DNA from 2 places in the Collinsella sp. CLA-ER-H2 genome. Region 2 is predicted to be linked to the other one. Evidence: riboswitches for the same ligand, from Rfam matches in the RefSeq annotation. Region 2 holds a riboswitch; the other holds the start of a gene.
The links. A riboswitch is a leader RNA that binds a small molecule or an ion and turns the genes downstream of it on or off. The one in region 2 is predicted to bind thiamine pyrophosphate.
Positions count from the first base shown of each region.

Region 1: another riboswitch for thiamine pyrophosphate. It lies ahead of thiM (hydroxyethylthiazole kinase); the one in region 2 lies ahead of thiC (phosphomethylpyrimidine synthase ThiC).

Region 1 is NZ_JBBNLO010000016.1:14,042-29,470, reverse strand. It holds gene AAAX59_RS05970 (diguanylate cyclase) at 1-1,016, opposite strand, end outside; gene AAAX59_RS05965 (EAL domain-containing protein) at 1,144-3,861, opposite strand; gene AAAX59_RS05960 (patatin family protein) at 4,181-5,050, shown strand; gene AAAX59_RS05955 (thiamine phosphate synthase) at 5,287-5,982, opposite strand; gene AAAX59_RS05950 (thiamine-binding protein) at 5,979-6,320, opposite strand; gene thiM (hydroxyethylthiazole kinase) at 6,324-7,163, opposite strand; TPP riboswitch at 7,215-7,325, opposite strand; gene AAAX59_RS05940 (HAD family hydrolase) at 7,489-8,397, shown strand; gene AAAX59_RS05935 (LysR family transcriptional regulator) at 8,408-9,304, shown strand; gene AAAX59_RS05930 (5-methyltetrahydropteroyltriglutamate--homocysteine S-methyltransferase) at 9,460-10,593, shown strand; gene AAAX59_RS05925 (uracil-xanthine permease family protein) at 10,716-12,050, shown strand; gene AAAX59_RS05920 (alpha/beta hydrolase-fold protein) at 12,111-12,776, opposite strand; gene AAAX59_RS05915 (hypothetical protein) at 12,984-14,768, opposite strand; gene AAAX59_RS05910 (hypothetical protein) at 15,040-15,429, opposite strand, start outside.
Region 2 is NZ_JBBNLO010000002.1:74,891-90,319, reverse strand. It holds gene AAAX59_RS01200 (PhoU domain-containing protein) at 1-447, shown strand, start outside; gene AAAX59_RS01195 (YggS family pyridoxal phosphate-dependent enzyme) at 567-1,304, shown strand; gene AAAX59_RS01190 (cell division protein SepF) at 1,365-2,087, shown strand; gene AAAX59_RS01185 (YggT family protein) at 2,103-2,390, shown strand; gene AAAX59_RS01180 (DivIVA domain-containing protein) at 2,452-3,126, shown strand; gene AAAX59_RS01175 (nitroreductase family protein) at 3,293-3,823, opposite strand; gene AAAX59_RS01170 (DUF47 family protein) at 4,104-4,727, opposite strand; gene AAAX59_RS01165 (inorganic phosphate transporter) at 4,794-5,843, opposite strand; gene AAAX59_RS01160 (hypothetical protein) at 6,094-6,432, shown strand; gene AAAX59_RS01155 (Bax inhibitor-1 family protein) at 6,517-7,212, shown strand; gene AAAX59_RS01150 (TIGR02452 family protein) at 7,354-8,469, shown strand; gene AAAX59_RS01145 (SGNH/GDSL hydrolase family protein) at 8,548-9,207, shown strand; gene thiD (bifunctional hydroxymethylpyrimidine kinase/phosphomethylpyrimidine kinase) at 9,269-10,099, opposite strand; gene thiC (phosphomethylpyrimidine synthase ThiC) at 10,282-11,616, opposite strand; TPP riboswitch at 11,609-11,724, opposite strand; gene AAAX59_RS01130 (hypothetical protein) at 11,788-12,309, shown strand; gene AAAX59_RS01125 (YaaA family protein) at 12,444-13,253, opposite strand; gene AAAX59_RS01120 (aminopeptidase) at 13,357-14,754, opposite strand; gene polA (DNA polymerase I) at 14,918-15,429, shown strand, end outside.

The DNA of each region.
Region 1 (15,429 bases), on a different contig from region 2:
GTATCGGTGCCGTCCAAGCGGTAGCCCGTGCAGTCGCAAAGCACGTATGCTTCGGTGGCATCCATCACGCGATACTGCATGTAGTGGAAGTGCCACGTACCGTTTATCACCATGTCGAGCTCGGCGCGTACGTTGTCGCGGTCCTCGGGGTGAACGCGGGCAAGCCACAAGTCGAGTGAGTTGTAGGGATGCTGGGAGGGCAGGTCAAAATCGCGTACGGCATTAACCGACCATTGTGATTCGCCCGTATCGAGATTGAGGATAAACGGATAGCGCGTCTCGGAGCTCATAGAGATCGCTTGGAATACGCGGTCGTTGCACGGAAGCTGCTCGGCAATTGGGTGTGGCGGCGCGTCATTGTCTTTCGGTTGCTGCACACGATGCATAAGCTTATAGCGATACATCTTGCGATCGGCATCCATCGTCATCTGGCGACGCGTGTCGCCGGCAAGTGGATTGACGCGCGAGCAGCCAAAGCTAAAGCTAGCGATCATGGGCGCCTTGCCACCTGAGCTCGCCTCGATCAGCCCGGCACGTACCTGCTCCAAGCGCTGCTCGAGTTCAGTCTCGTTTGCAGAGAGCGAGATAAGCACAAACTCGTCTCCACCGATACGGAACAGCATCTCATCGTGCTCCATGGTTTCGGAGAGCGTGCGACAGATGCTCAGAATATAGCGATTGCCTTCGGCGTGGCCAAACCTATCATTGCAATGCTTGAGATGGTCGATGTCAATATAGGCGCAGGTGAAGGGGTCGCCTTTGCGCCAGAGCTGCTCGACGTGACGGTCGAGTCCGCCACGGTTGTCCAAGTTGGTGAGCGGATCGATATAGGCGTTGCACTCAAGCAGCTGGCGCTCTTGTTGCAGGATGGCATGCGTCTTTTGCAGTTGCTCACCAACGGCGCGTAGCTCAGCAGGCAGCACGGAAACATCGAGTTCGGCGGTCGAGACACCATTCGCAAGTCGCTGAAGATAGGCAATAATCGATTGCTCGCCCAAGCGATATGACTCGTTCATGATGGATAACCTCCTTGGGTGACAGGATGCTCCGTATCATATCCCCAATTCGGTTTGAATTGGGGATATAAGTTAGCTAATGGAGACAAATGTCCCCTTCGGCGGTGGTGTTTTGCGCGCGAGCGTATCAGTTGTTTTTGCCACCATCGAGCAATGCCTCAAAATCATTCGCCGGCATGGGGCAGTAGTAGAGGAAGCCCTGAGCGTAGCGGGCGCCCATGTGGCATAGTATGTTTGCCTGCTCATTTGTCTCGACGCCTTCGACCACGACGGGCAGATGGAGCGACTGCGCCATCTCGAGCATCGATGACACGATCTGCGCGCTGCGGCCTTGATCGCGGTCGGTGGGCACAAAGGTGCGGTCGAGCTTGATGACGTCGACGTTGACGTTCTTGAGCATCGCGAGCGTGGACTGGCCGGTGCCAAAATCGTCCATATAGGTCGAGAAGCCGCGGGTGTGCAGGTCGGCTGTCAGTTTGTCCACGGCCTCGGACTCCCCCGTATAAGCCGTCTCGGTGATCTCGATACGCATGAGCTCGGGCGGTAGGTTGTATTGGGCGGCGAGCGCCTCCATATGTTCGGCAACGTCGCAGGCAAGGATATCCACGCGCGACACATTAAGCGAGACCGGAACCACGCAAAGTCCTCGATCGATGCGCTCGCGCAGCCACGAGGCGACACCCTGCCAAATGTACTTGTCGAGCGTCACCACAAAGCCGCTTTCCTCGAGCGCCGGGATAAAGGACGCAGGTGGAATCAATGATCCATCTTTGTCAATCCAGCGGGTGAGTGCTTCGGCGCCAATGATCTCGCCGGTTTCCATATCAACCTGGGGCTGCAGGTAGTAGGTGATGCGGTCGTTTGAGAGCGCATACTGGAACTCGGTGAGGGTGCGGTGAAACGCCACCTCGCGCTTGTATTCCTCGGGGCGAAAGACGGCGATGCGATCCTTAAAATCGTTTTTGGCGCGCCGATTGGTAAACATGGCCTTGGCCTGCGCGTCGATGGTGATTTCCTCGTTGGGGTCGATGGGGCAAACGCCCATGGACGGCCAGAAACCCACGCCGTCATCATGCTTGGCCACGGCGGCGCGAACGCGGTTATAGATTTGATGGACGGTGTCGTGCTCAAAGGGGATGAGAATGCAAAAGTCGTCTTGGCCCCAGTATCCTGCGACGCCCATCTCGGCATTCTCGATGTCTTTGAGGACCGTGCCCACATCGGCGAGCACGCGGTCGCCCTCGGCCTGTCCGTGCCATTCGTTAAACAGTCGCATATGACCCATGTCGACGGTGGCGATACACCAAGCGCCGCCGTGCCTTGTCTTAAGAAATGCGTTGGCACGCCGCATAAACTCACTGGGTCGATAGAGGCCCGTGAGCGTATCGATGCGTTCGGCGACGGCGCTTTTGCGCTCAATCTCGGGTATGGGGAGGCTGTCGTTGGGTGCAAGCCCGCCGGCGGTGCGAAGACGACGGTCGAGTTCGCCTAAAACAGCGGTCGCTTGATTGATTAAGCGCTCGTAAAAGGCCGGGACGACAAGACAGACGGGGGTAATGGTGTCGTTCGCGATTCGAACAGGAGCGAAAACGGCCTCTTTAAGATGATGGGTCAGTTGCTCGAATGCCTCGTGGTCCAGATCGTTGCTGAGCACGACGAACTGGGCGTTTCGCGAGCGGAAGACGCGACTTCTGCCGCGGGTGATCGATAACATGCGGCCTGCGTATTCGGCGAGCATGTTGTCGACAGCCTCGGCCCCGTAGAGCTCGTTGAACTTTGCCGTGCCACAAACGCGGACCGCTATAAGCCCCGTCTCGCAACGGTCGCGACGGCAGGCATCGATAGCGTTGATCAGCATACGCTGTGTTCCGAGGCCCGTGGCGGCGTCGACGGTCTCGGCGAGTGAGTGGTTAACAAGTTCGCCGACATAGAGCGAGGGGGTATTTCCGTCGCCGTCGATGCGAAACCCGCGAGCGCGGCAGAGGACGTAGTCGCCCGCGGCATTGCGCATGCGGTACTGCATGACGCGGCGGTGTTTGGAGCCATTATAGATTTGGTCGATGTCGTTGATGTAGGCCTCAAGGTCATCGGGGTGGACGCGCGTTTTCCAGTAATCGTGGCAGTTGTCTACATGCTCAGAAGGAAGACCGAGATCGCGCAGGGCGCCTTGTGACCATAGGGTGCGATGTTTGTCCAAGTTCTCGATAAAGCAATAACGGCCTTCGTTGAGCATCGAAAAGGCGTCAAAAACGCGATCGCTTATTTCGAAGTCGTCGGTGTGGACTTGCGCGATATTGCGTCGATCAAGATGCATGGCATGGCGTAGCTTGTAGTCGTACATGCGATGGTCGGCATCGAGTGTCATGCGATTGGAGACTTCACCCAGGGCGGGGTCGGCGTGCGACACTCCGTAGCTAAACGAGTGAGGCATCTCGGAATCGTTGTTTTTGAGTAGGACCGTTCGGCAGTGTTCCAGGCGCTCGGCGAGGTCGTCCTCGGTCGCAATCGTAGACAGGATGGCAAACTCGTCGCCGCCTATGCGAAACGCCGCCTCGTCCACTTTCATATACAGCTTGAGATAGAGACTTACCTGCAAGATATAGCGGTTGCCCTCGTCATGCCCAAAGACGTCGTTGCAGTGCTTAAGGTTATCGATGTCGATAAACGCCATGGTCACGGGCAGTTCCTGCTCCCAGATTTCCTCTAGGGAACGGGCAAAGCCGCCGCGGTTGCCAAGTCCGGTGAGCTGGTCGGTAAAGGCCGTCCTAATCAGATCATCCTGACGCTCGAGAAGGTCACGGACGGTCTTTTCGAGCGTTTCGGTGTAATTGCTGGCGGTGTCCATGTTGTAAGCGGCTTTCTGAGGTCGGGGCGGATGGCGTCGGGCGAGCTCGTAGTGTACACGCGTCGTTGCTCGGCGCCTTGCGTGTATCCAGGCCCCCGCCTTGCTGCGTTGTTGAGTTACTTTGCCGGCTAATGTTCGCTGTTGATAACAGCTGAGTAGTATAGACAACAGTGCACAATTATATATGGGCGCACATGCTGTGGGCGGCTATTATTCGCCAAACGGCAACGCCTGGGTGCGCATGAAAAATGCGACTGAGTCGATATATGTTGACGGGTATACTTGTCCCGTTTTAAAACGCAGGAACGGAGATGGTCACATGGCACAGCCGGATACGACGCGCACGGTGGGGCTTGCGCTCGAGGGAGGCGGCTACCGCGGTATGTATACGGCGGGCGTGCTCGACGTTTGGATGGAGCGCGGTTTGACCTGCGACCATATGGTGGGTGTCTCGGCGGGCGCGGCGTTTGGCTACAACTTTAAATCGCGCCAGATCGGCCGTGCCATTCGTTACAACAAGGCTTATTGCGCCGACAAGCGCTATGCGAGCGTGACCAGCTGGCTGCGAACCGGCGATATGTTCAATGCCGATTTTGCCTATCACGAGGTGCCTATCGAGCGCGATCCCATCGACTTGGAGGCGTATCGCGCCTGCCCCATGCGATTTACGTGCGTGTGTACCGATATCGAGACGGGCAAGGCCGTCTACCACGATCTACCGTATGGCGACGAGCGCGATATCGAGTGGATCCGGGCGTCGTCTGCCATTCCTGTGGCGACGCGTCCCGTTGCTATTGACGGGCATAAGTATCTGGATGGTGGCGTGGCTGATTCTATTCCCAGCTCATGGCTGTTTGCGCAGGGGTATGACCGCAATATCGTGGTACTCACGCAGCCGGCGGGCTTTGTGAAGCAGCCCAACAGCGTGATGCCCATGCTGCGGCGCGTGTTCCGTCACTATCCGGAGTTTGTTGCAGCGCTTGAGCATCGGCATGAGGTCTACAATGCCACGCTCGATGACCTGGCACGTCGAGAGGCTGCCGGGGAAATCTTTGTGGTGCGGCCGAGCGAATCGGTGAAGGTGCCGTCGCTGTGCCGCGAACCGGATGAGCTCGAGCGCATCTACCAGGTCGGCCGCCACGATGCAGAGGCGACTTTGCCGGCGTTGGAAGCGTATCTGGCGGGGTAGGACAAGCTGCCGCGGACTCGGCGGAAAGCGCGTCCCAGAATGAGCGCTCAGAACGGGCTACAGTTTCCCAAACGGTGGGGTTTCGGAAAGTTCGTCCCGGAATATGCGTTCAGACTGGGATGCGGTTTCCCGTTAAGCCTCTATATGGAAAGCGCATCCCAGAATGGGTGTCCAAACTGGGATGCGCTTTCCATTGCTGAAGATATGAAGCTGCAAATCGGCTGCTCGACTTATGCTTATGCCTGCTGCCAGGTATCGACGAGCTCCTTGGCTGCGGCGTGGGGGTCGTCGGCACTGCAGACGGCGCTCACTACGAAAAAGCCGTCGACGCCAGTGGCCTTGAGCTGCGGTAGGTCGGCCGTCTTGACGCCGCCGCCCACCACGATGGGCACGGGGCTTGCCGCGTGGAGTGCGGCCAGGTCCTCAAAGCTCTTGGTGATGATGGAGCCGTCGGCCGCGCGTCCGCAGTCGCGCTTGGTCTCGGTCTCGTGGAGCGGGCCGATGCCCAGGTAGTCGACCAGGCTCATGTCGGCGGTCTTGACGTACTCGAGCATCTCCTCGCAACGGGCCGAAAGGCCCACAATGGCATCGGGGCCCAGCAGCTTGCGGCAGACCTCGACGGGAATGTCGCTCTGGCCTACGTGCACGCCATCGACGGCAATGCCCTGCTCGCGCGCGGCAAGCACACAGTCCAGACGGTCATCGATTAACAGGGCGACCTGACCGGTCTTGCCGGCCTGTGCGATTGCCTGTGCGGCGTCGTCGGTCAGCGCAATGATCTCGCGGGCGCTTGCCACCTTGGAGCGCACCTGGATGCAGGTAAAGCCGGCGTCGAGTGCCTGGGCCACCACATCGCTCACGGGGCGTCCGAGGGTGTTTTCGGGGCCGAGTACCAGATAGGCCGAGATATCAAGGTTGTCGCGGATGCTCATTGTGCTTCCTCCTGCTTTTTGATCTGTGCTTCCATGCGCTTGAGTTTGCCGGTCATGGTGTCGGTAAATCCGGGTCGAATATCGGCTTTGAGCACGACTTCGGTGCGGATGCCCTTGCTCGCCAACACAAAGGTCGCGTCGCGCACGACCTGCATGACCTCGTCCCAGTCGCCCTCGATCTCGGTGAACATCGAGGTGGTGCGGTTGGGAAGGCCGCTCTCGCGAATGACGCGCACGACCTCGGCGACCTCGGCGGACAGCTCGTCGCCGGTGCCGCATGGGGCGATGGCCACGGCGACGAGCGTGTTCATGCCGGCATTGGTTGCGGGTTCGGACATGGCTTATGCCTCCTCGAGCTCGAGTCGGTTGTCGGCAATATCCTGGGCGGTTGCGCGGTAGAGCTCGTCGATAAAGGCGACCTTAAAGCTTGCCGGGGCATCGGCGACGGCGGCGGCACGCGTGCCGGCAACGTTGTAGACGGCGGTGCCGCAGACTGCTGCCGTAAACGGATCGGTAGCACAGGCGTACACGGCCAGCACGCCGCCCTGCGAGCAACCGCAGCCGGTGATCTTGGACATGAGCGGGCTGCCGCCGTGGGATTTGGCCACGGTCGTGCCGTCGGTAATCAGGTCGACTTCGCCCGAGACCACAACGGCGCCGCCGGTGTAGCGAGCGAGCGCCACGGCGGCATCGCGGGCGGCGTCGACCGTGTCGGTGGTATCGACACCACGTACGCGGCTCAGATCGGCCGACTCGCCCTCAAGACCCCACAGGCCGGAGAGTGCGATGATCTCGGAGGCGTTGCCGCGTACGATGGCGGGCTTGTACTGCTTGAGCTCGTTTACCAGCTGGGTGCGCAGGCTACCGATGCCCAGACCCACCGGATCGAGCACCCAGGGCTTGCCGGCGTCGTGTGCCGCCTTGGCCGCGCGGGGAATCGTCTGCTCGTAGATGGGGAAGAGCGTGCCCATGTTGAGATAGATGGCGCCGCCGCCGGCAACGAGCGCCTCGCCCTCGTCGGGCAGATAGACCATGGCGGCCGAACCGCCCACGGCGAGCTGCGCGTTGGCGACAAAGTCGATCGTCACCGTGTTGGTGATGGAGCCGGCCATCGGATTGGTGGCGCGAATCTCTTCCACGGCCTTGACCATATGTTGCTTAAGCTGTTCCGAATCAATCACTGCACATGCCTCCTTGGCATAGAAAAGGGGCGCTGTGCATAGACAGCGCCCCTGTAAAGGCGGCATGCTCCCTACGCCAGCATTAACTGACAGGTTCAAAGGATTGGGCCCTATGCCCTCTCAGCCTTGTGGTTTGCACCGCCGGCACTCCCGCATCGAATCTGTTGTTCCCTATACTAGCGCACCTGCCAATATGGGACAGGTTTATTTTGGCAGGTGGCAACAGGGGCGCTGCATTTTCCCAGATAAAACCTGCCAAGATAAACCTGTCCCTTATTGGCAGGTCGTTACAATAGACGGGATAAAGAATGACCGAGGGGACCTTATGATCAAACTTGTGCTGACCGATATGGACGATACGCTGATTCCTGCTGGACACGATGGCGCCAGCGACTGCGCCATCGAGGGCATTCATGCCATGCAGGCGGCGGGCCTGCATTTTGGCCCGGTTTCGGGTCGCCAGCCGTCCGCGATGAGCTGGATGTTCCGCAATCGCTCCGAGTGCTTCTCGACCGGTGCGTTTTGCAACGGCCAGGTGATGTTTGTCGATGGCGAGGCGGTTGCCTCGCGCGCAACTGATAACGATGCCCTTATGCGCCTGGCCGACTACCTGGAGCAAGAGACCGACGATACCTATTTGAAGGTCTACCGTCTGGGTGATGACTTTTGGGACAACGACGCCTATTGCGTGACAAGCGATCCCGAGCGTGTGCGTCGCGCCATGGAGTCAGGCGGCAACGCGTGGCTCAAGGGCGAAGAGGCTCCCTGTCGCCCTGTCGTTGACGATGCCCCGGTATACAAGGCGAATATCTGGAGTACCCGTTCGCGCGAGGAGCTCGCCGGGCTGCGCGAGCGTGTTGCCGCCGAGGTGCCGGAGCTCTCGCTCGTGTTTCCCAACAACCGCGTGCGCCTGTTCGACGTTCTTCCGACCGGCTGGGACAAGGGCTGTGCTGCGCTGGAGCTGGCGCGCGCTTTGGGCCTGACGCCCGACGAGGTGGCCGTATTCGGCGATTCCGATAACGATTTGCCCATGATCGATGCCGTTCCCAATTCCGTTGCAGTCGCCAATGCCAACGAGGCCGTCACGGCTGCCGCGCGCTGGCATATCGGCGCTGCGGCAGATGATGCGGTTGCCGGGGCTCTGCATCAGATTGCCGCCTGCGCCGCGACGGGGGAGATGCCGTCGTTTATGCGTCAGATGGACGCGACGGGTTTCGACGTCACGAACGTCTAGGGAGAAAGCCATGAAGCTCCAGCAGCTCAGATATGTCGTCAAAGTTGCCGAATGCGGCAGCATCACCGAGGCCTCGCGCCGGCTCTTTGTGTCGCAGCCTTCGATTACCGCGTCAATTCGCGATCTCGAAAACGAGATGGGTGTACACATCTTTGAGCGCACCAACAAGGGCGTCATTGTGTCCGAGGAAGGCGAGACCTTCTTGGGCTACGCGCGCCAGGTGCTCGACCAGGCCGACCTGCTCGAGGGCAAGTACAAAGGCACGTCCGAGCAGGTGCCGCACTTTAGTGTGAGCTGCCAGCATTATTCCTTTGCCGTTAATGCATTTGTCGATGTGATCCGCGAGTTCGATGCCGCGCGCTACGACTTTACCCTGCGCGAGGAGCAGACCCACGAGATTATCGAGGACGTCGCGCATATGAAAAGCGAGCTCGGCATCCTGTATCTGTCGGAGCACAATCGCGAGGTCATCGAGCGCATGCTGGCGGCCAACGAGCTCGTATTCGAAGGACTCTTCTGCGCTACGCCGCATGTCTTTGTGTGCTCCGACCATCCGCTGGCGGGTCGCTCGAGTGTGACGCTCGAGGACTTGGAAGACTACCCGTTCCTGTCCTATGAGCAGGGTAGCTACAACTCGTTTTACTATTCCGAGGAGCTGACCTCGACCTTTGAGCGCCGCAAGAATATCCGCGTGCGCGACCGTGCGACGCTGTTCAACCTGGCCATGGGCCTCAACGGCTACACGGTCTGCTCGGGCGTGATTAGCCACGAGCTCAACGGTCCCGGTATTATCTCCATCCCGCTCGATGTGGACGAATACATGGAGATTGGCATCATCACACGCAAGAACACGACACTTACGCGCTACGGTCGGGCCTATATCGACGCGATTCGTCAGCATATCTAGGGTGCTGTGCTCCGCACGGTTCAAGTCTCTTTATGGCAATCCAGACTGATATAGGAAGCATCTATATCAAACTGTTATAAACATATATTTTACGATGTCCATATGAGCGCTCATACTCTGTCCCAGTAAAGCAACCAATGCAAAGGGAGATATCTATGAGCACTTCGATTCAACCGAACGCGCCGTTTCGTGCCGATATCGTCGGCAGTTTTCTTCGTCCGCAGGCTGTAAAGGACGCCCGTGCCGCCTATGTCGCGGGTAAACTCGACGCTTCCGGCCTTAAGGCCGTCGAGGACGAGGCCATCCGCGACTTAGTGGCCAAGCAGAAGGCTGCCGGCCTGCAGGTGATTACCGATGGCGAGCTCCGCCGCAGCTACTGGCACCTCGATTTTATGTGGGGCCTCAACGGCATTGAGCGCCGCGCCTCGCGCACGGGCTACATGTTCCACGATGAGGAGACTACCGCCGACACCGCCGTGGTAACCGGTCCCATTAGCGGCGAGAATCATCCGTTCGTCGAGCACTTCAAATTTATCAAGTCGCTCGAGGGAGAGGGCCAGGTCGCGCGCCAGACCATTCCGGCGCCGATCCAGACGTTCTCCGAAGTCACACTCGACCGCTGCGATGGCCAGCAGGAGAGCCTGCACGCCGTCTACAAGACCGACGAAGAGCTCGTCGATGCCATTGCCGCAGCATACCGCACCGTGATTGCCGACTTGTATGCCGCGGGCTGCCGCAACATCCAGTTTGATGACTGCACCTGGGGCATCTACTGCGATACCGATTTTGTTGCCAAAACCGGCATGAGCCCGGTCGACCTACAAAAGGTAAGCGAGCTGGGCGTGGCGCTCAACAATGCCGCCATCGAGGGCAAGCCCGACGATCTGGTTATCAACACGCATGTATGCCGCGGCAACTACCACTCCACCTACGCTTTTGAGGGCGGCTACGACCCCATCGCGCCGTACCTGTTTGCGCATGAGGACGTTGACGCGTTCTATCTGGAGTTCGACACGCCCCGCGCCGGTGGTTTTGAGCCGCTCAAGTACGTTGCTCCCGGCAAGAAGGTCGTGCTGGGCTTGGTGACCACCAAGGCGGCAGAGCTCGAGAACGAGGATGTTATCGTCGAGCGCATCCGCGAGGCGGCAAAGTACGTGCCGCTCGAGAACCTGTATCTGTCTCCGCAGTGTGGCTTTGCCAGCTGCGAGATTGGCAATAAGCTGACCGAGGACGAGCAGTGGGCAAAGATTGCGCTGGTCAGGCGTATTGCCGAGCGCGTTTGGAAATAGCGCTAGCGTTTGCAGGTGGCGGCGCGTGCGAGGTACTGCATATCGCGTACAATGGTTCGGATCGTATCGTTCGGGCAGGTTATCCGATATGCCTGATCGCCCTTCCATTCGAAAGGACTTCCATGTCCCAGTCTTCGACGCCCGCCGTCACCGATGCCATCTACGATGCATCGTCGCTCGGCCGCCCGCGCATGTTTGTGTTGGGTTTGCAACACATGTTTGCGATGTTCGGAGCCACGGTGCTCGTGCCCGTGCTCACCGGCCTTTCCGTTTCGGCGACGCTTCTGTTCGCCGGCATCGGCACGCTGCTGTTTCATTTTCTATCGCGCGGTAAGGTGCCCGCGTTCCTGGGCTCCTCGTTTGCCTTTATCGCGGGTTATGCCGCCATTGCGCCCAACGGCGAGGCTGAGCTTTTGCCCTACGCTTGCCTGGGCGTAGCTTGTGCCGGCCTGCTCTATCCGGTGCTTGCGGCCCTGTTCCGCGCCTTTGGCGCCAAGCGTGTCATGCGTTTCTTCCCGCCGGTGGTGACCGGTCCCATCGTCATTTCCATCGGCCTGATCTTGGCAAGCTCTGCTATCGCCAACTGCCAGACCAACTGGTTTGTTGCTGCTATTGCCGTTGCCGTGATCATCATCTGCAACATTTGGGGCCGCGGCATGGTCAAGATCGTGCCGATTCTGCTGGGCGTTGTGGTGAGCTATGCCGTTGCGGCGGTGCTGGGCGAGGTTGATTTTTCGGGGGTTGCCGCCGCGCCGTGGGTCGGTCTACCTGTCGTGTGGGACAACACCGTGTTCGCGCTCTTTGGACCGCAGTTCGATAGCAGTCTTGCCACGACGGCCATTATCACCATCATGCCACTGGCCTTTGCGACCATGATTGAGCACATTGGAGATATTTCCGCCATTGGCTCTACCTGCGAACGCAATTACATTGCCGATCCCGGTCTGCATCGCACGCTGCTCGGCGATGGCCTGGCGACTATCTTGGCATCGCTCTTCGGCGCCCCTGCCAATACGACGTATGGTGAGAACACCGGTGTGCTTGCCCTGACGCGCGTGTTCGACCCGCGCGTGATTCGCATTGCCGCCTGCTGTGCCATTGTACTTTCGTTCTGCCCCAAGTTCGCTGCTGTGATCGCTGCTATGCCGGCATGCGTTATCGGTGGCGTGTCGCTTGTGCTCTACGGCATGATCAGTGCCGTGGGCGTTCGCAACCTTATCGAGAACCAGGTTGATTTCCAGAACAACCGCAACGTGCTGGTGGCGGCTCTGGTGCTCGTGCTTTCGCTCGGCATTGCCTACAGTACCGCCGGTGCCATCGTGCTGGAGCTGGGCGGCGTGACGATTTCGCTTTCGGGCCTTGCCGTGGGCTCGCTGGTGGGCATTGTGCTCAACGCCATCCTGCCAGGTAATGACTTTGAGTTCGATACTTCCGAGCTTGAGGAGACTGCTGAATAGTAGCTGCGTTCAGCCAAATTAAAAATGGCGTCCATGCGTATGTACGCGTGGGCGCCATTTTTAATGCGTCAGTATCCAGTGGATGCCGCGCGCCATGCGCAGGTCAGTTTGGGTAAAGTGATTGCCGGGGTTGAGCTCCAGCATTGTTGGAATGTCACGCTCGATAAACAGCTCTTCCATCGCGCGCGTATCGTCGAGTACGTGCCGCATCATGCGGTTGGGCGTCTTGGTTTCCTTTTTACCGAGTGACAGATAGACGGCGTCGGGCGTAGCTGTCATCGTGCGCTCGCGCGCGTAGTCGATAAAGCCGGGGAACCACAGCGACCCCGATGCACTCGCCGCGCGCTCAAAGACATCTGTTTGCCAAAGTGCCCACAGTGCAAAAAGACCCGCCAAGGAGTAGCCGGCAACGCCGCGCCAGGCGGGCGGTTGCGGGAGCGATGATTCGGCCTCTGGGATTATCTGCTTCAACAACTCGTCAAGAAAACCAGCGGCCTGTCCACCAAAGGGCTCGGCATCGCGCACGGTTCCGTCGCATCCCCAGGGGCTCAGCTCGCGATTCCAGTTGAGGCTGCCAATGCCGACAAGCGTGAAGGGCGGGCAGTTGAGCTCTCGGCAGCGTTCATAAACCTCCGTGCCGTCGCCCATGACCACGGGAAGATAGATGACTGGTGCGCTTTCGGCATGCTGTGCATGAACGGTTATCTGCTTTTGATGCGCTTCCATGACGGGCTTCTCTCGGCGTTGTGATATCGACGGCCCCCATTGTCGCACGCCGGCTCATGCAGGTTGGGCTAGACCAAAGACAATCTCGTGCATACCCTGCGGACGCATATGGAAAACGCCACCGCCGGAGGGGAGCTCGGCGGTGGTGTTGTTAAACGGTGCTGGGACTCGGGGCCTTCGCGGGAGCTGCCATGTGCGCAGAGGCGTCTAAGAGCGCTTGCGGCTCGCCATGGTGCCTGCGGCGATAGCGGCTGTTCCCGCAAGGACGGTTGCCACGATGGCCGCACCCGAGGTGTCGCCGGTTGCCGCGAGCACGCCGGTAGTCTTGGCTTTCGTGATTGAAGCCGCAACGGCCTTGGTCGGCTTTGAGCACTCAGGCTTGGGGTTCTGCTTGGACTCCGCGGGCTTGCTTTCTGCGGGCTTGGTCTCGTCGGGCTTGGGGTCTTCCGGCTTGGCTACCTCGGGAGGTGCGATGACCATGCTCTTGGCGACAGCTTCGTTATAGGGGGAGTCGATCACAGCGTCGCCCGTGCCGATGGCTTGGCCTGCCTCGTAGATGCCGTCACGGAGCTTGCGATAGTCAATGACCTTGCCGCCTTCGGGCGTCTGGATGGCGGCGTTCTCAATCTTGATGGTGCCGATTGTCTTGCCGTCAGCGCTCATGGCACGGGCAAAGATTGCCGCTGTATCTCCTTCGGCCGTTACCTTGCTGCGGATGATCGAGATGACTGCGGGTGTGACGCCCTCGCTGGTCTGGGCGATGATGCCGATGTTCTCGCCTTGGGGCTCGGGGCTCGTCTCACCATCTTGGTTTTCGCTGTAGGGGATGGGGCCGTCGCCGTTCTCGACATAGCGGGCTATGGCCTTGACAACGGAGTCGCTGATGTAGGTGTGGCCACCCTCCTCGTTGGGTCGATCGTTTCTGGTGGAGAATGCAGCCGAAACCTCGCCTTCCGCAAACGCGTCCACGGTGGAGCCGTTCTTGACGACGATGTCGTCTTGGTAGGTGAAGAGGGCGATGGCGTCACCGTATCTGCCTTTACCTGCACGGACCGTCACGTTTGCATGATCGAGGGTGATGCCCTTGTGGGCATAGACGCCATATTCAACACCGTTTACGTTGAGGGAGGCGTTTGTGGCTGCGAGGCTGCCCTTGGCCTCGACGGCAGCGTCTTTCTCGGAGCTTGCCTTGACCTGGCTGCCGTCCGAGATGTTGATATTGCCGCCGCTCCAAAGGGCCTCACCATCAGCTGAGCTTGCCTCGACCGTCCCGCCACCCTTGATGGTGAGGTTCTTGTCGGTTCCAATACCCTTGTCCTCGGTAGCCCTGGCGGTGACGGCTCCGCTGTCGTCAATCGTGATATTGCCGTTTGCCCTGATGCCATCCGATGCACCCGTGGCGTTGACGTTGCCCGAACCTTTGATAGCGAGATCACCCCCGGCATTGATGGCATCAAACCCAGTGCTCGTGGCGTTGACGGATCCGGCTCCGTCGATGTTGATATTACCCGTGGAGAGGATAGCGTCCTCAGTAGATGTCACGCTGAGCGTGCTGCCCGCGTCGCCTTGGATATTGAGCTCGGCATTCTCGTTAGTGCCATGAGAAACGTTGATGCTTTCGATCCATTCGGCAGTGACGATGTTGGTTCCCGAGTAATTCACGTTGAGCTTGCCTGCGGCCTGGATCTCGCCGCCGTTATAGTTGTTGAGCTTCAAGTCGTCGGCGCCGTCCCACGACCAGGTACCGGCCTCGTCGCTCGCCGCGGTGTTGTACTTGTTGCCGCCGACCTTGACCCATTCCGCTGCGAGCGAGACGCTCGGCATGAGCAACGAGCTCACCGTGAGCGCGCACACGGCGCCCGCGACGATGCGGCGCGTCACGCGGCGCCAGCTGCCGTGCGCGAGTCCTATGCGACGGCGAACGTCGGGTTCGGCAACATGGGTTCCGGCGGTAGCGTCATTGCGTTTGGGGGTCGTGAACAAGGCTGCCATGGCTGCTCCCGTTCTCATAGGGCCTATACGACTAGATTCAGCGTATCTGCTGGATGTTGCCGGCGGTAGTGCCGTTTGGAGGGCAAAATGGCCAAAATGGGGGAGAAATAGGCCGCACGCCGGCGCAGGGACCGGCGCTAAAAGAAAAGCGCGGGGCCGCATGGCGACTCCGCGCTTTATTGTTCAGCTTTTGCAGCCTTGCCCTCACGCTACGAAGAAGTAGACGAGGAAGGCAAGGGCCGCGACCCACCCGTCCTGTGCGAAAAAGTGTTTACGAGCGTTTGCGACTCGCCAGGGCGCCTGTGACGATAGCGGCCGTTCCTACAAGGGCGGTCGCTATGATGGCTGCGCTCGAGGCGTCGCCGGTTGCCGCGAGTTTGCCGGCGGTCTTGGCTCCCGTGGCTGCAACTGCAACGGTCTTGATCGTCTTCGCGCCCTCGGACTTGGAACCCGGCTTGGTCTCGCCGGGCTTTTCCTCGGGTTTGGTCTCCTCGGGAGGCGCGATGAGCGTGTGCTTGGCGACTGCTTCGTTGTAGGGGGAGTCGATCACGGCGTCGCCCGTGCCGATGGTTTGACCCGCCTCGTAGACGATGCCGTCGCTGAGTTCTTCCTTGTTGCGATAGTCAATGACCTTGCCGCCTTCAGGCGTCTGGATGGTGGC
Region 2 (15,429 bases):
TCTGCGCTCGTCACCAACGACATGTCCATCATCTGCAACTTGGCCGTCGAGGACGAGCCAGTGCACGCCGCCTACGAGAAGTTCTTCCGCACCTTTAACCGTATGGATACGGGCGACTTTATGGACGACGACAGCAACTATGACGACCTGCGCCGCGCCATCATGGTTTCGCGCTACCTCGATCGCATCGCCTCGATTTCCATCGATGCCGCTTGCCGTCTGACTTTCCTGTTGACTGGTCAGCGTATGAATGCCGGCGATATCGCCCGCACTGATGAGGATGAGCTCGAGAGCATGCGCGTGCCTTCGGGCGAGGGCGTTATCATGAGGCCCGCCGTCGACGCTCGCTACGTTGCCAAGGTGCCCGTTAACGAGGTCGGCGAGGGTCTTCGCTATCTGCTCGATCATCTTGAGGATGAGGACGATGGCGAGGACGACGAGGAGTAAGTAATTCCGTTCGTCGAAAGATTGTAAATACCTAAGTGAGCGCGGCCTTGCACATGCGGGGCCGCGCTCTTGCGTTAGCATGGGACTACTTGTTTGGCTGTCAGCGGAGGCGATTGGCAATGGATAACTATTTGGACTTGATGCGCGCTCGCCGCGAGCAGATTCTGGAACGTTTTTATGCGGCGCTCGATCGCGCGGGCCGTCCCCATGACGCCGCGCGCCTCATTGCCGTGTCCAAGACCGTTGGTGTCGATGAGACCGTTGCCGCCATCCAGGCGGGGTATCGCCATTTTGCCGAGAACCGCCCGCAGGAGCTGGTTCGCAAGCTCACGGGTCTGGCGGAGCATCCGGAGCTGCCCGAGGTGCGCTTCGATATGATCGGCAACCTGCAGACCAATAAGATCAATGCGGTGCTGGGCTCAACCGAGCTGATTCACTCGGTGGGTTCGCTGCATCTGGCGCAGGCGATCTCGAGCCGTGCTGTCCGCAAGATTGAGGCAGGCGAGCTCGCCGGCCCCCAGCGTGTGCTCATTGAGGTCAATGTAAGTGGTGAGGAGTCGAAGGGAGGCTTTTCGCCCGATGAGATTCGCGCCGCCGCGGGTGAGCTTGCGGAACTTGAGGGAATTTGCGTACAGGGGCTTATGACTATGGCGCCCCGGGGGAATAAGGATGTGGCACGCCGCACCTTTGCGGGGCTTCGTGAGCTGAGGGATGAGCTGGAGGCGGCGCATCCCGATTTGAACCTGCCTGAGCTTTCCTGCGGCATGAGCGAAGACTTTGAGCCTGCCCTTGAGGAGGGCTCTACGCTCGTTCGCCTGGGCAGGGTAGTATTTAGCCCGGAGTTTGCAGTAAAATAAGGCTCTGAAGTGCGCACTGATTATCGGGGCGCCTGCACTAAACCGCGAGAGGACACAACCATGGGCTTCCTTGACGAGATTAAAAATAAGATGCACCTGGGCGGCCAGCAGGGTTACGACCAGGGTTATGGCCAGGACGACGACTACGGCTACGATGACGGCTATGACGATGGCTATCAGGGCAACGGCTACAGCGGAGCTTCGGGCGAGGGCTTCTACACCCAAGACGAGCCGAGCAACGGCCTGCTTGGTCAGACGCGCCGTGGTGAAGCTGAGTCGGTTGCCGTGTATACACGCTCCGGGCAGCTGGTCGGCGATGACTCTCGCCATGCCACGACGTATAACCCGCCTTCGCGCTCGCAGGACAGTGTTGCGAGCGGTTATCGTCCCGGTGCCTATGACACGCCGTCGAGCTACGCCGAGAACACCCGCGCCCGTGCCGCCGCTGCGCCCGCGCCTGCACCGAGCGATGCCTCGGCCTATGCGAGCAATATCATCAACGCCACACCGCAGCTGCCGGCCTATGTCCTGCGCCCCGAGAGCTATGACGACGTGGAGACCGTGGTGCGCCGCGTTCGCACCAAGCAGCCTGTCGCACTGATTTTTGTGGGCGTACGCACCGAAGTTGCCAAGCGCGTCTTGGACTTCTCTTACGGCTTTGCCTGCGGTCTGGGCGCCACGGTCAAGGAGGTGGGCGACCGCGTGTTCATGGTGCTGCCCGCCGGTTGCGAGGTCAAAGATTCCGATCTCAAGAAGCTTCGTGCCGACGGCTACCTTAAGTAAAGACAAGACGAGGAGATTCCCATCAACATCTACACTATCGTCCAGCTGGTCAACACGCTGTTCAACTTCTATTCCACGCTCATTGTCGTCTACTGCTTTATGACGTGGATTCCCATGAAGCAGGGTGGTTTGCTTCAGGATATTGCCGCGGTGCTTGATAGCGTGTGCGGTCCGTGGCTCAACCTGTTCCGTCGTTTCATCCCGCCGATGGGCGGTATCGATTTTTCGCCGGTCGTTGCGATTATTGCGTTGCAGTTGGTGCAGAGGCTGGTTCTGCAGCTTCTTATAGGTATACTCGTGTAGAACTGACTTAGTAACTTACGTCGGGCGTGTAGCGCCGAGGCGATGAAAAAGGAGACTTGTTATGGCTATTACCCCTGCAGACATCCAGGCTCAGACTTTCTCTGAGGCCAAGCGTGGCTACGATCCTGCTGAGGTCGACGTCTTCTTGGAGACGCTGTCCTCCGAGGTTGACGCTATGCTCGCTAAGATCGTTGACCTTAAGGGTCGTCTGACTGCTACCGAGCAGCAGCTTGCCGATGCACAGGCTCAGCTTGCCCAGGCTCGGGATACCGCCGACCAGGCCGTTCCTGCCGCCCCCGTGGCTGCTCCCGCCCCTGACTTCTCCGCTCAGGAGCGCCAGATTTCCGCTGCCTTGATCGCTGCCCAGCAGACCGCTGAGACCATCGTTAACGATGCCAACGAGAACGCTGAGCGTATCCGCAACGAGGCTGACGCCAAGGCTCGCGAGGTTATCCGCCAGGCTCTGACTGAGAAGCAGGCCGAGCTCGAGGAGATCGATCGTCTCAAGGCTTCCCGTGAGGAGTTCAAGGCCGAGTATCTTAAGCTCATCCAGCACTTCATGGACGATGCCCAGAACTCCTTCCCGGCCGACCTCATGGCCTCCACGCCGGTCGGTTCTGCCGCTTCTCCTGCAGTGACTGTTCCCGCCGAGCCGCTGCCCGTCGCTGACCCGGTTGTCCCCGTGGCCGATCCCTTTGCCCCGATCGACAACTTTGCTGCCGACGACCTGGACTAACATTCGGCCTACAATTTAGTGCCTAGAAAGGACCCGCAGCTTGCGGGTCCTTTTTTATGACTGTGCCGGGGTGCGTAACATAAAAACCAAGCCCTGCACATAGTGGCGCAGAACTCGGCGAACGGATGAACGGTCAAGGGTAGGCTTTAAGGCATGTCCCAAAAATCTACTTGAGGAGGAAGTCGGGGAGGGGAATGGTGCGGGCCTCGCGATGCTCGGGATCGGCGATGTGGTCGGCAGGATAGCCACAGACGAGCATGTGATAGGGATAGACGCCCTTGGACAGATTGAACTGTTCTTGTGCCACCTCAGGCTTAAAATGGCATACCCAGCACGTTCCCAGGCCCTGCTCGGTGGCCTCCATCATCATCTGATCACACACGATGGACGTATCGATTTCGCTGGAATTCATCTGATCATACGGGCGCACCCAAGCGTCATCGGTAACGCTGCAAATAAGGAAGACAAGCGGAGCCCCAAAGATAGACCCATCACGAGCAAACCGAGGCTGACAAGCAGCAGCCTTCTCCAGAAGCTCAGGCGTATCCAACACCATCACACGGGTTGGATGGTTATTACAAGCAGAAGGAGCAATACGCCCAGCCTCAACAATGGCATCCACCACAGCCTGCTCCACAGCCCGATCTTCAAACTCACGACAAGAATACCGACCCCGAGCCAGATCCAAATAACTCACAACCAAGCCCTCCAAATTCAGTGTATCAACCCAAAGCAAAACAAAGGGTACCCAAAGCCCGATCCAGCCAAACGTTTAAGGCGGTCCCAAAGTTCCCAATCGGGCTCAAAGGCCCTGTCAACAAAAGCCTCATTGCTTTCAAAGTATCAGCCAAAGTTCCCAATGGTGGTACGTAAGGCGAAGGGCCGGCCACGGTTTGCTTTCGAACGACTCTGCAAAGCAGCCGGAGTGAGAAAGCAAACCGTGGCCGGCCCTTCGCCGCCGGGACACGTACCCCCAATTAACTGTTCTTCATGACAATCGAATCCACAACATCGGCCACATTCTCGCAGCAGTCGGCGCAGTACTCCAGGAAGGCGTACACGTCACGCCAAGCGATGACCTCGAGCGGGTCCTTGCCGTTAACGTGCAGGTTGCGCATGGCGTTGATGTAGAGCTCGTCGGCCTCGGACTCGATGGTGTTGATCTGGATGACGAGCTCGCGCAGGGTCTTGGACTTGCGGTAGTTGGGCAGCTCGACCATCAGGTCCTTCATGGCGCGGCAGGCGTCGGTCACCTTGTGGGCGATGACGATGGCATCGGGGTGGATGCTCTGGATGTTGGTGAAGTAGACGCGCTGCACGACGCCCTCGATACGATCGAGCACGGTGTCGAGCGAGCAGCTCATCAGGTCTAGATCCTCGCGCTCAAGCGGGGTGATAAAGGCGGTGAGCAGGGCGTCTTCGAGCTCGTGGTGCTTCTTGTCTGCCGCATGCTCAATCGCATGCATCTTATCGAGCATGTCGTGGATCTGCGCAGGGTCAAAGTTCTCAAAAATCTTGGTGAGCAGCTCTGCGGCCTGGACGGCTAGGTCGGCGCAGGCGACGTAGTTGTCAAAGTAGAACGAATCGGGTTTCTTTGCCATGGGTGGTCCTTTCGAGGTGAAGATGGGCGGGCGAGGTAATGCAGTCCGGATGGACGTTCGGTTTGACTAGAGGAACATCATGAACAGCTTGGCCATGACAAAGCTGATGAGTCCGCAGGCGGGGAAGGTGAAGAACCAGGTGAACATCATGTCCTTGACGACACCGAAGTTGATGGCCGAAAGGCGCTTGACGGCACCGACGCCCATGATGGCGCAGGTCTTGATGTGGGTGGAGGACACGGGGATGCCGGTAAGGGTGGCAAGCAGCAGGTTTGCGGCGCCCGCCAGGTCGGCGGAGAAGCCCTGGTACTTTTCGAGCTTGACCATGCTCTGGCCGACGGACTTGATGATACGCTCGCCGCCCACGCTGGTGCCGATACCCATAGTGGCCGAGCACAGCAGCATAATCCAGATGGGGATGCCTGCATCGCCGACGCTCGTCTGGCCGCTGGCAAAGGCCACGCCTAAAAAGAGCACGCCGATGAACTTCTGTCCATCCTGCGCGCCGTGCATAAAGCTCATGGCCGCAGCGCTCGCGATCTGAGCGTATTTAAAGAAGACATTGGCACGTCGCCTGTTGGCGGCGGCGAAAAGAATCGAGACGAGCTTGCACAGGACCCAGCCCATGACAAAGCCCAGGCCGATGGAGAGCGCCAGGCCGTAGATGACCTTCATCCACTCGTGGACGTTGACGCTGCTCGCGCCGCCGAGGGCGATAGCGGCACCGGTCAGGCCGGCGATAAGGCTGTGGCTTTGCGAGGTGGGGATACCAAAACGCGACGCTGTGGCGCCGTAGACGACGATGGAGAACAGCGCCGCGCAGAGGCACGCGAGCGCCATGGTGCTGTTTCCGCCAAAGTCGACGATATGCGAGATGGTATTGGCGACGCTCGCGTTAAAGTGCGTCATGATGAGCACACCGAGGAAGTTGAATGCGGCGCTCATGAGAATGGCGGCGCGGGCGGGCATGCAACGCGTAGTGACGCAGGTCGCGATGGCGTTGGGCGCGTCGGTCCATCCATTGACGAAGATGGCGCCCAACGCGAGGATCACGGTGACGGCAAGGACTGGGTTCGACACAATTTGGCCGAGGAAGGTTGAGAACGTTACGTCCATATATGGGCTTTCTCGAAGTTTGCAGACACGTTACAAAAACATGATAAATCGTATCACCTCCTGTGGGTTTCTTTACCGAGTTCTGATGGGAGAAGTGAACTTTTTGGCACTAAAATTGAATATTAGCCCTGTTGACCGCGGGTGTTCTTTTTGCTAACACGCCATGCGGACACGTGCGATTACTACGACACTCCAAAACCACAGTCTGTTCGCTTTACAACATGCAAACATGCGTTCGATAATAGGAGGCATGGAATATCGACAGACAGATGGCAAAACTCGGCGCGTGCACAAGCAGTATGTGGACGTCGTGGCTCGCATCCTCGCGGGCGGACAGGTCGTGCCGGTCACCGTCTGCTGGGTCGACGGTCGTTGCTTTACGATTGACGAGATTGTCTCGACCACTGGGTTTGGCCTGACGGTTCACGGCATCCGTACGGCAACCTATAAGGTGCGTTTTGGCGGGCACGCGACCGAGTTGTATCTGGAGGACCAGACGCGCGAACGACCAGATGGTTCGCAGGCCCATCTGATGCGTTGGTGGGTGTGGGCATTCGACCGTACGCTCGAGGGCGAGCGCCGTGGGTAAGGACGTACGGCATTCGGGTACAATGACAGGAATCTTGTCACCTGCTGCGCCGTCTTTCACGGCACTTTTTGAAAGGACGAACCTATGAACGATATCCAGGGCTATCAGAACGGCCCCGTCGAGAGCGGCGCAAGCCGCGCCAAGGAGATGTCGCCGCGCGCGTACAATCTCGCCATGTCTGCCCTGATCTTCTTGGGCTTTTGCGCCATGGGCGCCGGCGTCTACTTTACGAGCACCATGTCGTTTGCGCGCATGATGATGAGCGGCGCCGCCCTGCCGCTGGTCTTTGGCTCGTTTATTTTGACCATCGTCGGCATGGTCATGATGTCGGCCGCCGCCAGCAAGCAGTCCGTGGGCCTGTCCCTTGTGGGCTACGTAATCTTTGCGAGTACCTTTGGCCTGACCGCGTCGTTTGGCCTTGCCAACTACGACCTGCCCACCATCAACACTGCCTTTATCGCCACGGCCGCCATCACCTTTGTCTTTGGCGCCTTGGGCGTGACGTTCCCCAAGTTTTTCCAGCGCGTATATGGCATCGGTTTTGGCATTCTGCTCGCAACTATTCTGGTTGAGATCGTGCTGATGTTCATGGGCGTCTCGCAGACCATCACCGACCTGATCGTGATCGTGGTGTTCGCCGGGTTTATTGGCTATGACACCTATGTTGCCACGACGGTGCCGCCCACACTGCCCAATGCCGTGCTTATGGCCTCTAACCTGTTCGTGGATATTATCAACGTGTTTTTGCGCATTTTGAACATCCTCGGCCGTCGCGATTAAAGCGCGGCATTGCGACGCTTCCTGCCGGACACGGTAAAACGATGCGAAAGGCGGTCCTTCGGGGCCGTCTTTTTTGTGCGCGGCGGGGTATCATGGATGGGAAAAAGCCGATAGCGGCAGCGACAGGAAAGGTGGCCACGTATGGCAGACGTCGACAACAGGAACCGTAACCGCAGGTCCAACCGAGCGGGTCAGCCCAATCCCAAGCGCGAGGCCCGTGCCAAGGCCGCCGAGCGTCACGTGGCAACTGTGTCCGAAGCGTGCGCCAAGGATATCGAGCGTTCGCTTGCCGGTGTTCGCGAGTTTGACGGTATGCCTGCCGGCTTTGTCGCGGCGATGAAGGCCAAGGTTCAGAGTGCTGTGGCCACCGAAGAACAGGTTGCCGAGGACGTCGAGGGCGCGGAGGCTGCCGAGGTCGAGGCAGCTCCTGAGCCCGTCGAGGAGCCTGCCGAGGAAATCGCCGAAGCTGAGTCCGCGCCTGCTGAGGAGCCTGCTGCGTCCCTGCCTGAGGTCACCGTGCTCGATGCCTCCGCCACGCAGGCCATCTTGGACAACGGTCGTGGCTATGCGCAGTTCTGCGACATGGCCGTGCTCGCCTTTGCCTCGTTCACCAACCCGGGCGGTGGCTATATTCAGGGTTATCTGGGCCAGGAGGCCACACTGTGCGCCGATTCGTATCTGTACAACGTTCTCGATAAGCAGCGCAAATGGTACGGCGAGAACCGTCGCCGCAACATCAACTGCGAGCTCTATCGTAACCGCGCCCTAGTGGTGCCTGCGGTGCGCTTCGACCGCAACCACGTGCATGCATACGCCGACGTGATCGTGGCCGCCGCGCCCAACGTTAAGCGCGCCCGCCAGGAGTATCGCGTGAGCGACGATGCTCTGCTGGATGCCCTGCGCGACCGCATTCGCTTTGTGCTTGCCATCTGCGACGAGCTAGGTCGCGAGAAGCTCGTGCTGGGCGCTTGGGGCTGCGACAACAACGGCTTTGACGCAGAGGCCGTGGCCGAGCTCTTCCGCAAGGAGCTCGCGTCGGGCGACTTTAAGGTCAAGCAAGTCTTCTTTGCCGTGCCTTCTACGCGCTGGGATGAGGATTTTGCCAAGTTCGAGCACGTGCTGGCAAACTTCCCCGAGCGCAACGAGGAGTCCTATGCCCAGGTTGCCGCTCGCGCTGCGGCAGCTCGCGCCGCCGAGCAGATCCAAGCTGCTACCGAGGATGATGAGGACGAGGACGACTGGCGCAAGTACCTGTAATCGGTACGTGCTGACAGATGGGTCGAGCCGGCGGGAGAGGCTGCTTCCGTCGGTTTTTTACTGAGCGAGGGGCTTACGATGAAAAACGTTCTATGCTTTGGCGACAGCAACACCTATGGTTACGATCCGGCGGGCATGCGCGACGGCACCGCGGTGCGCTATGCGCAGGATGTGCGCTGGTGCGGCGTGGCCCAACGTGACTTAGGCGAGGGCTGGCATGTAATTGAAGAAGGCCTCAACGGCCGCACGACGGTACGCGACGACATGTGCCATCTGAACACCAATCTTAACGGCATCCGCGCACTGCCGATGCTGCTCGAGGCCCATAAGCCGCTGGATGCGATCGTTATTATGCTGGGAACCAACGATTGCAAGACGGTCTTTGGTGTGACGGCCTCCGATATTGCCCGTGGCACCATGGCGCTGATTCGCGCCGTCCGCGCGTTTCCGTGGACCGACGCTGCGCCTTGTCCGCGCATTCTGCTGATGGCGCCTATCAAGATTAAGCCGCAGATCGCCGATGTATATATGACCGATTTTGACGAGCGTTCCGTCGAGGCCTCGGAGCATTTTGCTGAATACTATGCGCACGTAGCCGAGCAGTTTGGCTGCGACTTTTTGAATGCAGCGGAGTTTGCCGAGCCGGGCGATATCGACTATCTGCATATGATGCCCGAAAGCCATGAGAGCCTGGGTCACGCCGTGGCGGCCAAGCTCCAAGAGATGCTCGGAGAGTAGCGCGACCCCAAGCCACCGCAAAGGGGACGGGCGCCTTTGCGGTGGCTTTGGACTGCGAATCTTAATACTGCCACATGTGGTTGACGGGGCCGGAGCCTTTGCCCATGTCAAAGCCGGCGGCCAGAGCGCCGGTTAGGTAGGCCTTGCCGGCGTTGACGGCGTCGGCAAGATCCATGCCCTGAGCCAGCGCGCAGGCGATGGCGGACGAGAGCGTGCATCCGGTGCCGTGCGTGTTGTCGGTCTCGATGCGCTTGTGGCGGAACCACGTGGTGAGTGGATCTCCCAGATGGTTGCCCTCGTCATCGAGTGGCGCGGGTTCGGCCAGTACATCGTTGGCCTCGTTGACAAGATGCCCACCCTTAACGAGGGATGCGCAACCAAAGCGGCGGGTGAGGAGCATGGCAGCATTTTGCTGCGTGCGCTCGGAGTCGACCTCATAGTCGAGCAGTGCCATGGCCTCGGGAATATTGGGCGTGATAACCGTCGCTAGCGGGAACAGGCGGCGGGTGAGCGCCTCGGCGGCATCTTCGGCAATCAGCCGCGCGCCCGAGGTGGCGACCATGACGGGGTCGACGACCACGTTCGTTGCGTTCCAGGCGCTCAAGCGGTCGGCGATGACTTCGATAATCTCGACAGAAGAAACCATGCCGATCTTGACGGCGCTGGGGCGGATATCGTCAAAAACGGCGTCAATTTGCGCGGCTACGATATCTGGCGAGATATCCTGCACGGCGGTAACGCCCAGGGTGTTTTGCGCTGTGATGGCGGTGATGGCCGTCTCGGCATACAGGCGGTGCGCCGTGATGGTCTTGATGTCGGCCTGAATGCCGGCGCCGCCGCTGGAATCGGATCCCGCGATGGACAGGACGGCAGGTACCTTACTACGATCCATGTTCGCTCCCTTGTTCGGTCGGAATCAAATGGGTCTTTAAGCCAGCATTATAAAGATGCCCGGGCCGACTCTATGCCGAACCCGGGCGGGCGATGCAATCTCTACGCAAGTGTAAGTAAATGTTCACAAGTCAACAATTGACAGGCACCAGCTCGCCGCCAGAAGCGGCCGCGGCGACAGGGTTAGTCCTCCATGCCGAGGTCGATCGTGGTGCCCTCGAAGATCTTGTTGACGGTGCGGACGGCGCACATCTTGCCACACATGGTGCAAGTGCCCTCGGTGGCGGCGGGGGACTCCTCGTAGCGCTTCTTGCCCGTAACCGGGTCGAGCGCGCACTTCCACATGGCGTCCCAGTCGAGCTTGCGGCGTGCCTGGCCCATCTTGTCGTCCATGTCGCGGGCGTGGGGCACCTTTTTGGCGATGTCGGCGGCGTGTGCGGCAATCTTGGTGGCCATGAGGCCGTCGAGCACGTCCTGGGCGTTGGGCAGGCACAAGTGCTCGGCCGGCGTCACGTAGCACAGGAAGTCGGCGCCGGAGCTGGCGGAGATAGCGCCGCCGATGGCAGCGGTGATGTGGTCGTAGCCCACGCCGATATCGGTCACCAGCGGCCCGAGCACATAGAACGGGGCGTTGTGGCACAGGCGCTTCTGCAGCTTCATGTTGGCGGCGATCTCGTCGAGCGCCATGTGGCCCGGACCCTCGACCATAACCTGGACGCCGGCGGCCCATGCGCGCTTGCACAGCTTGCCCAGCTCGATCATCTCGGCGGTCTCGGTGGCGTCGTTGGAGTCGTAGAGGCAGCCCGGGCGACAGGAGTCGCCGAGCGAAATCGTCACGTCGTACTCGTGGCAGATTTCGAGCAGCTCGTCGTAGAACTCATAGAACGGGTTCTCGTTACCGGTGACCTCCATCCAGCCAAACAGCAGCGAGCCGCCGCGGCTCACGATGTTCATGAGGCGGCCTGTCTCCTTAAAGGTCTTTGTGACCGACTTGTTGATGCCGCAGTGGATGGTCATAAAGTCCACGCCGTCCTCGGCGTGCGCGCGCACGACCTCGAACAGGTCGTCCTTGGTAAGCTTGACCAGCGGCTTTTCCATGTAGCCGATGGCGTCGTACATGGGGACGGTACCTACCATGAGCGGCGTCTCGTCGATGAGCTGCTGGCGGAACTGGCGCGTCTTGCCCGAGTTGGAGAGGTCCATGATGGCGTCGGCGCCAAAGTCCTCGGCGATCTTGACCTTCTTCCATTCCTCGGCGGCATCGGCCTTGTCGCCCGAGATGCCCAAGTTCACGTTGACCTTGGTGGACAGGCCCTCACCGACGCCAAAGGCGCGCATGCCTTTTTTGATGTGCACGATGTTGGCAGGAATGGCGATGCGGCCGTCGGCCACGCGCTCGCGGATGTACTCGGGGTCGCGATGCTCGCGCTCGGCGACCTCCTTCATCTGCGGTGTGATCTGCCCGGCGCGGGCGAAGTCGATTTGCGTGACGAGCTTGGGCTCGGTCTGTGTGCTCATTGGCACGGCTCCCTTCGTTGGCATTACCCATATCAGGTTTGCGGGTCAGGGCGGGCGCGCCCAATCTCAGCCTGCCGTCTTGTCCTGCAAGCCCCCCGTTTATGTAATGGGCTCAAGTATAGCTCGAATGGGTACGATTGGCCTAACGAGCGTGCCTGTGGGGAGGCGAACATGGAAGACAAGCATCTATATCGAGAGACGCAATGGGATGTATCGGCCGAGGAAAGCCGTGCGCACCATGGCCTTGTCGCGATCGGTTTTGCGGTGCTTGCCGTGCTGGTGATTGCCTTTTGTATCTGGACGTTTGGTGGTCGCGGCGGCGCTGCATGGGAGTTCGAGGCTGATGATAGCCTACCGATTATGACGGTGAGGAGTACTGGCGGTAATGCCAATACGCTCGCCGTTCCGGGCGATTATTGGTACCCGTGCGATGAGTTTGTGCAGTTGCAGCTGAGTGGTGGGTCTATTCCTGGTGAGGAAATCGAACGCGTGACGTATGATGCGACGTTCAAAACGTTGACGGTGAAGCTCAAAGATCAAGGGGATGTGGCCACGACGATGGATATCGCGCTGACGGAATGGCGCCTGGAGCCCCCGTCGGGTGTTGCGGTGTCCGAGGTCGAGCACGTCAAGATTGTCTATCAGGACGGTTCGACAAACGGGATTGCAAAGGCCGACGGTCTAGCTGAATAGGTGTCGAGCCTAGCAGCCAATTCATAAAAGTTGCGGTGGAATAGTTCCTGATTGTGCGAAAAAGGCTCAAATAGGAATTATTCCACCGCAAGTTATATAGAGAAGGCTGAGCGGGTCAGTGTTGGGTGCCGGCTCTAGAGCATCTGTTCGTTGATGAACACGAGGGTGCCTAGGTATGAGAGCTCGGGGACGTGGCGATAGCCGATGTTGAATGCGGTAAGTTCGCTTGCATCCTCGAGCTTGTTTTCTGCCATCCACCGCACCATGGAGCCGCGCGCCTTTTTGCTGGCGGTCGACCGTTGGATGGGCTTCCCGTTGCGGATACCCTCGCCAAAGAGGCACGTGACGGCTGTGGCGTCGCCCGCGAGGTGGGGCAGAACGGCTTTGGCATACTCTACGCTGGCGAGGTTGACGATCGTGGTGTTTGAACCTGCCGGGGCGATAACCCGCGCGAGCTTGTCGCTCCAAAACGCGTAGAGGTCTCGGGCATCGTCAACGGCGAGCTTCGCACCCATCTCCAGCCGATACGGTTCGACGGCATGAAAGGGGCGTACGCATCCGTAAAGGCCCGAGAGGATCCACAGATGGTCTTGCAGCCATGCGAGCTGCGCGGCATCCATCACCTCGGGTGCCATGCTCTGGTATTGAATGCCGTGATAGGACATGACGGCGGGGGAGGTATTGCGGGCGATATCGGGATTGTCGAGGTCGCCGTTTTCCAAGATGGGCTCGAACTCATGCAGGGTGTTGAGGCAAGGCCCCAGCAGTTTGTCACTCACGTTCCATAGCGCCTGCAGGCCGCCGCTGCCTTCATTTCGCTCAATATCTAGCAACGCGCGATGCAGTCGAGCCGTCTCGCGCGCAAAGGGCGGAATGCCCAGGACTTCAAAAGCATCTTGGGCCGAGCGCATCTGCTTGGCGGGCGAAATGATGACCTGCAGCATGGACTCTCCTCTGTCAAAAAGGAAGTTGCGGTGGAATACGGTCTGTTTTGGCCGTTTATAGGCCAGTTTAGTCCGTATTTCACCGCAACTGATGAAGGGTTGGTTAGGCGCGCTCGAGGAAGGCCTTGTAGCCGCGATAGGCCTCGTAGATGTCGGCCTTGTTGGCGACCTCCCACAGGGCGTGCATGGACAGGACGGCAACACCGGAGTCGATGACATTCATGCCGTACTTGGCCATGATGTAGGCGATGGTGCCACCGCCGCCCGCGTTGACGCGGCCGAGCTCGCAGGTCTGGAAGTCCACGCCGGCCTCGTCCATGATGTCGCGGACGAGGGCCACGTACTCGGCATCGGCGTCGTTGGAGCCGCCCTTGCCGCGGCTGCCCGTGTACTTGTTAAAGCACAGACCGCGACCCATAAAGGCTGCGTTCTTGGTTTCGAACTTGCCGGCGTAGCCCGGGTCGAAGCCGGCGGACACGTCAGAGGAGAGCATGCGGCTGTGGGCGAGTGCGCGGCGCAGGGCCAGCGGGCTATCCTCGCCGGCGAGCGTCATGATCTCGGCGACGGTGTTCTCGAAGAAGCGGCTCGTCATGCCGGTGGCGCCCACGGAGCCGATCTCCTCCTTGTCGACGATGAGTGTGATGCTCGTGCGCTCCACGTTGGCGACGTTGATCTGGGCGAGCATGGACGGATAGGCACAGACACGGTCGTCGTGGCCATAGCCCAGAATCATGGAGCGGTCGAGGCCCATGTCACGGGCCGGGCCGGCGGGCACGACCTCGATCTCGGCGGAGAGGAAGTCCTCCTCCTCGACGTCGTACTGCTCCTTGAGGATGTCCAGGAACATCTGCTTGACGGGCTCCTTGGGGGCGTCCTTGTCGTCCTCGTCAAACTTGACGGGACGGCCGCCCACGATCACGTCGAGGACCTCGGCATCGACGGCGTCCTTGGCGGGCTTGGCCATCTGCTCGCTCGAGAGGTGGATCAGCAGATCGGAGATGGTAAAGACCGGATCGTCGACCTTGTCACCGATGTTGATGTCGACGGTGGTGCCGTCCTTTTTGCAGATGACGCCTACGAGTGCGAGCGGGGAGGCCACCCAGTGGTAGCTCTTGACGCCGCCATAGTAGTGCGTGTCGAGATAGGCCATGTCGCCGGCCTCGAAGGCGGGGTTCTGCTTAAGGTCCAGGCGCGGCGAGTCCACGTGGGCGCCCAGGATGTTAAAGCCCTGCTCGAGCGGGGCGGTGCCCAGGTTGACGAGCATAAGGTCCTTGCCGTGGTTGGCGGCGTACACCTTGTCGCCTGCCTTGAGCTCGCGGCCTTCGGCGATTACGGTCTCCAGGTCGACGTATCCCGCCTTCTCGGCCATCTTGATGCCTGCCTTGACGCACAGGCGCTCGGTCTTGTTCTCACTCAAAAACTGCTTATAGCCGCGGCAAAGCTCCTCGAGCTCCTCGATTTGCTGTGGTGTGTACTTTTTCCATGCGCAGGGACGCTCCATGACGCAGGCTCCTTTCGGATCGATCGTGCTGGTTGATGTACCGTGAGCCATCGTATCACGCGCGGGCTCACGGTGGCAGGGGCTGATGTGCGGTAGTCGCGGGGCGGGGAGCGTGTAAACTGGAGTGAGCAAACCGTGCCCAGCCCAAAGCGAGGTATTCAATATGTCTGACAAGCGCCGCACTTTTGCCGTTATCGACGGTAACTCACTCATGCATCGCGCCTTCCACGCCGTGCCGCCGACCATGAACGCGCCGGACGGTCGCCCCACCAACGCGATCTTTGGCTTTCTGAACATGTTTCTCAAGATGATCGATGCCTTTAACCCCGACGGTGTGGTCGTGGCGTTTGATAAGGGCAAGCCGCGCGTGCGCATGGAGATGCTGCCGCAGTATAAGGCGCAGCGCCCGCCCATGGACCCCGATCTGCACGCGCAGTTTCCGATGATCAAGGAGCTGCTCGGCGCGCTCAACGTGCCGATTCTGCAGTCCGAGGGCTGGGAAGGCGACGATATCCTGGGGACCATGGCGCGCCTGGGCGAGCAGGCCGGCTGTGACATGCTGCTGGTGACCGGTGATCGCGATATGTATCAGCTCGTGACCGAGCACGTCAACGTGGTCTCGACCCGCAAGGGCCTGTCCGACGTGGCGATCATGACGCCCGAGAGCGTGGACGA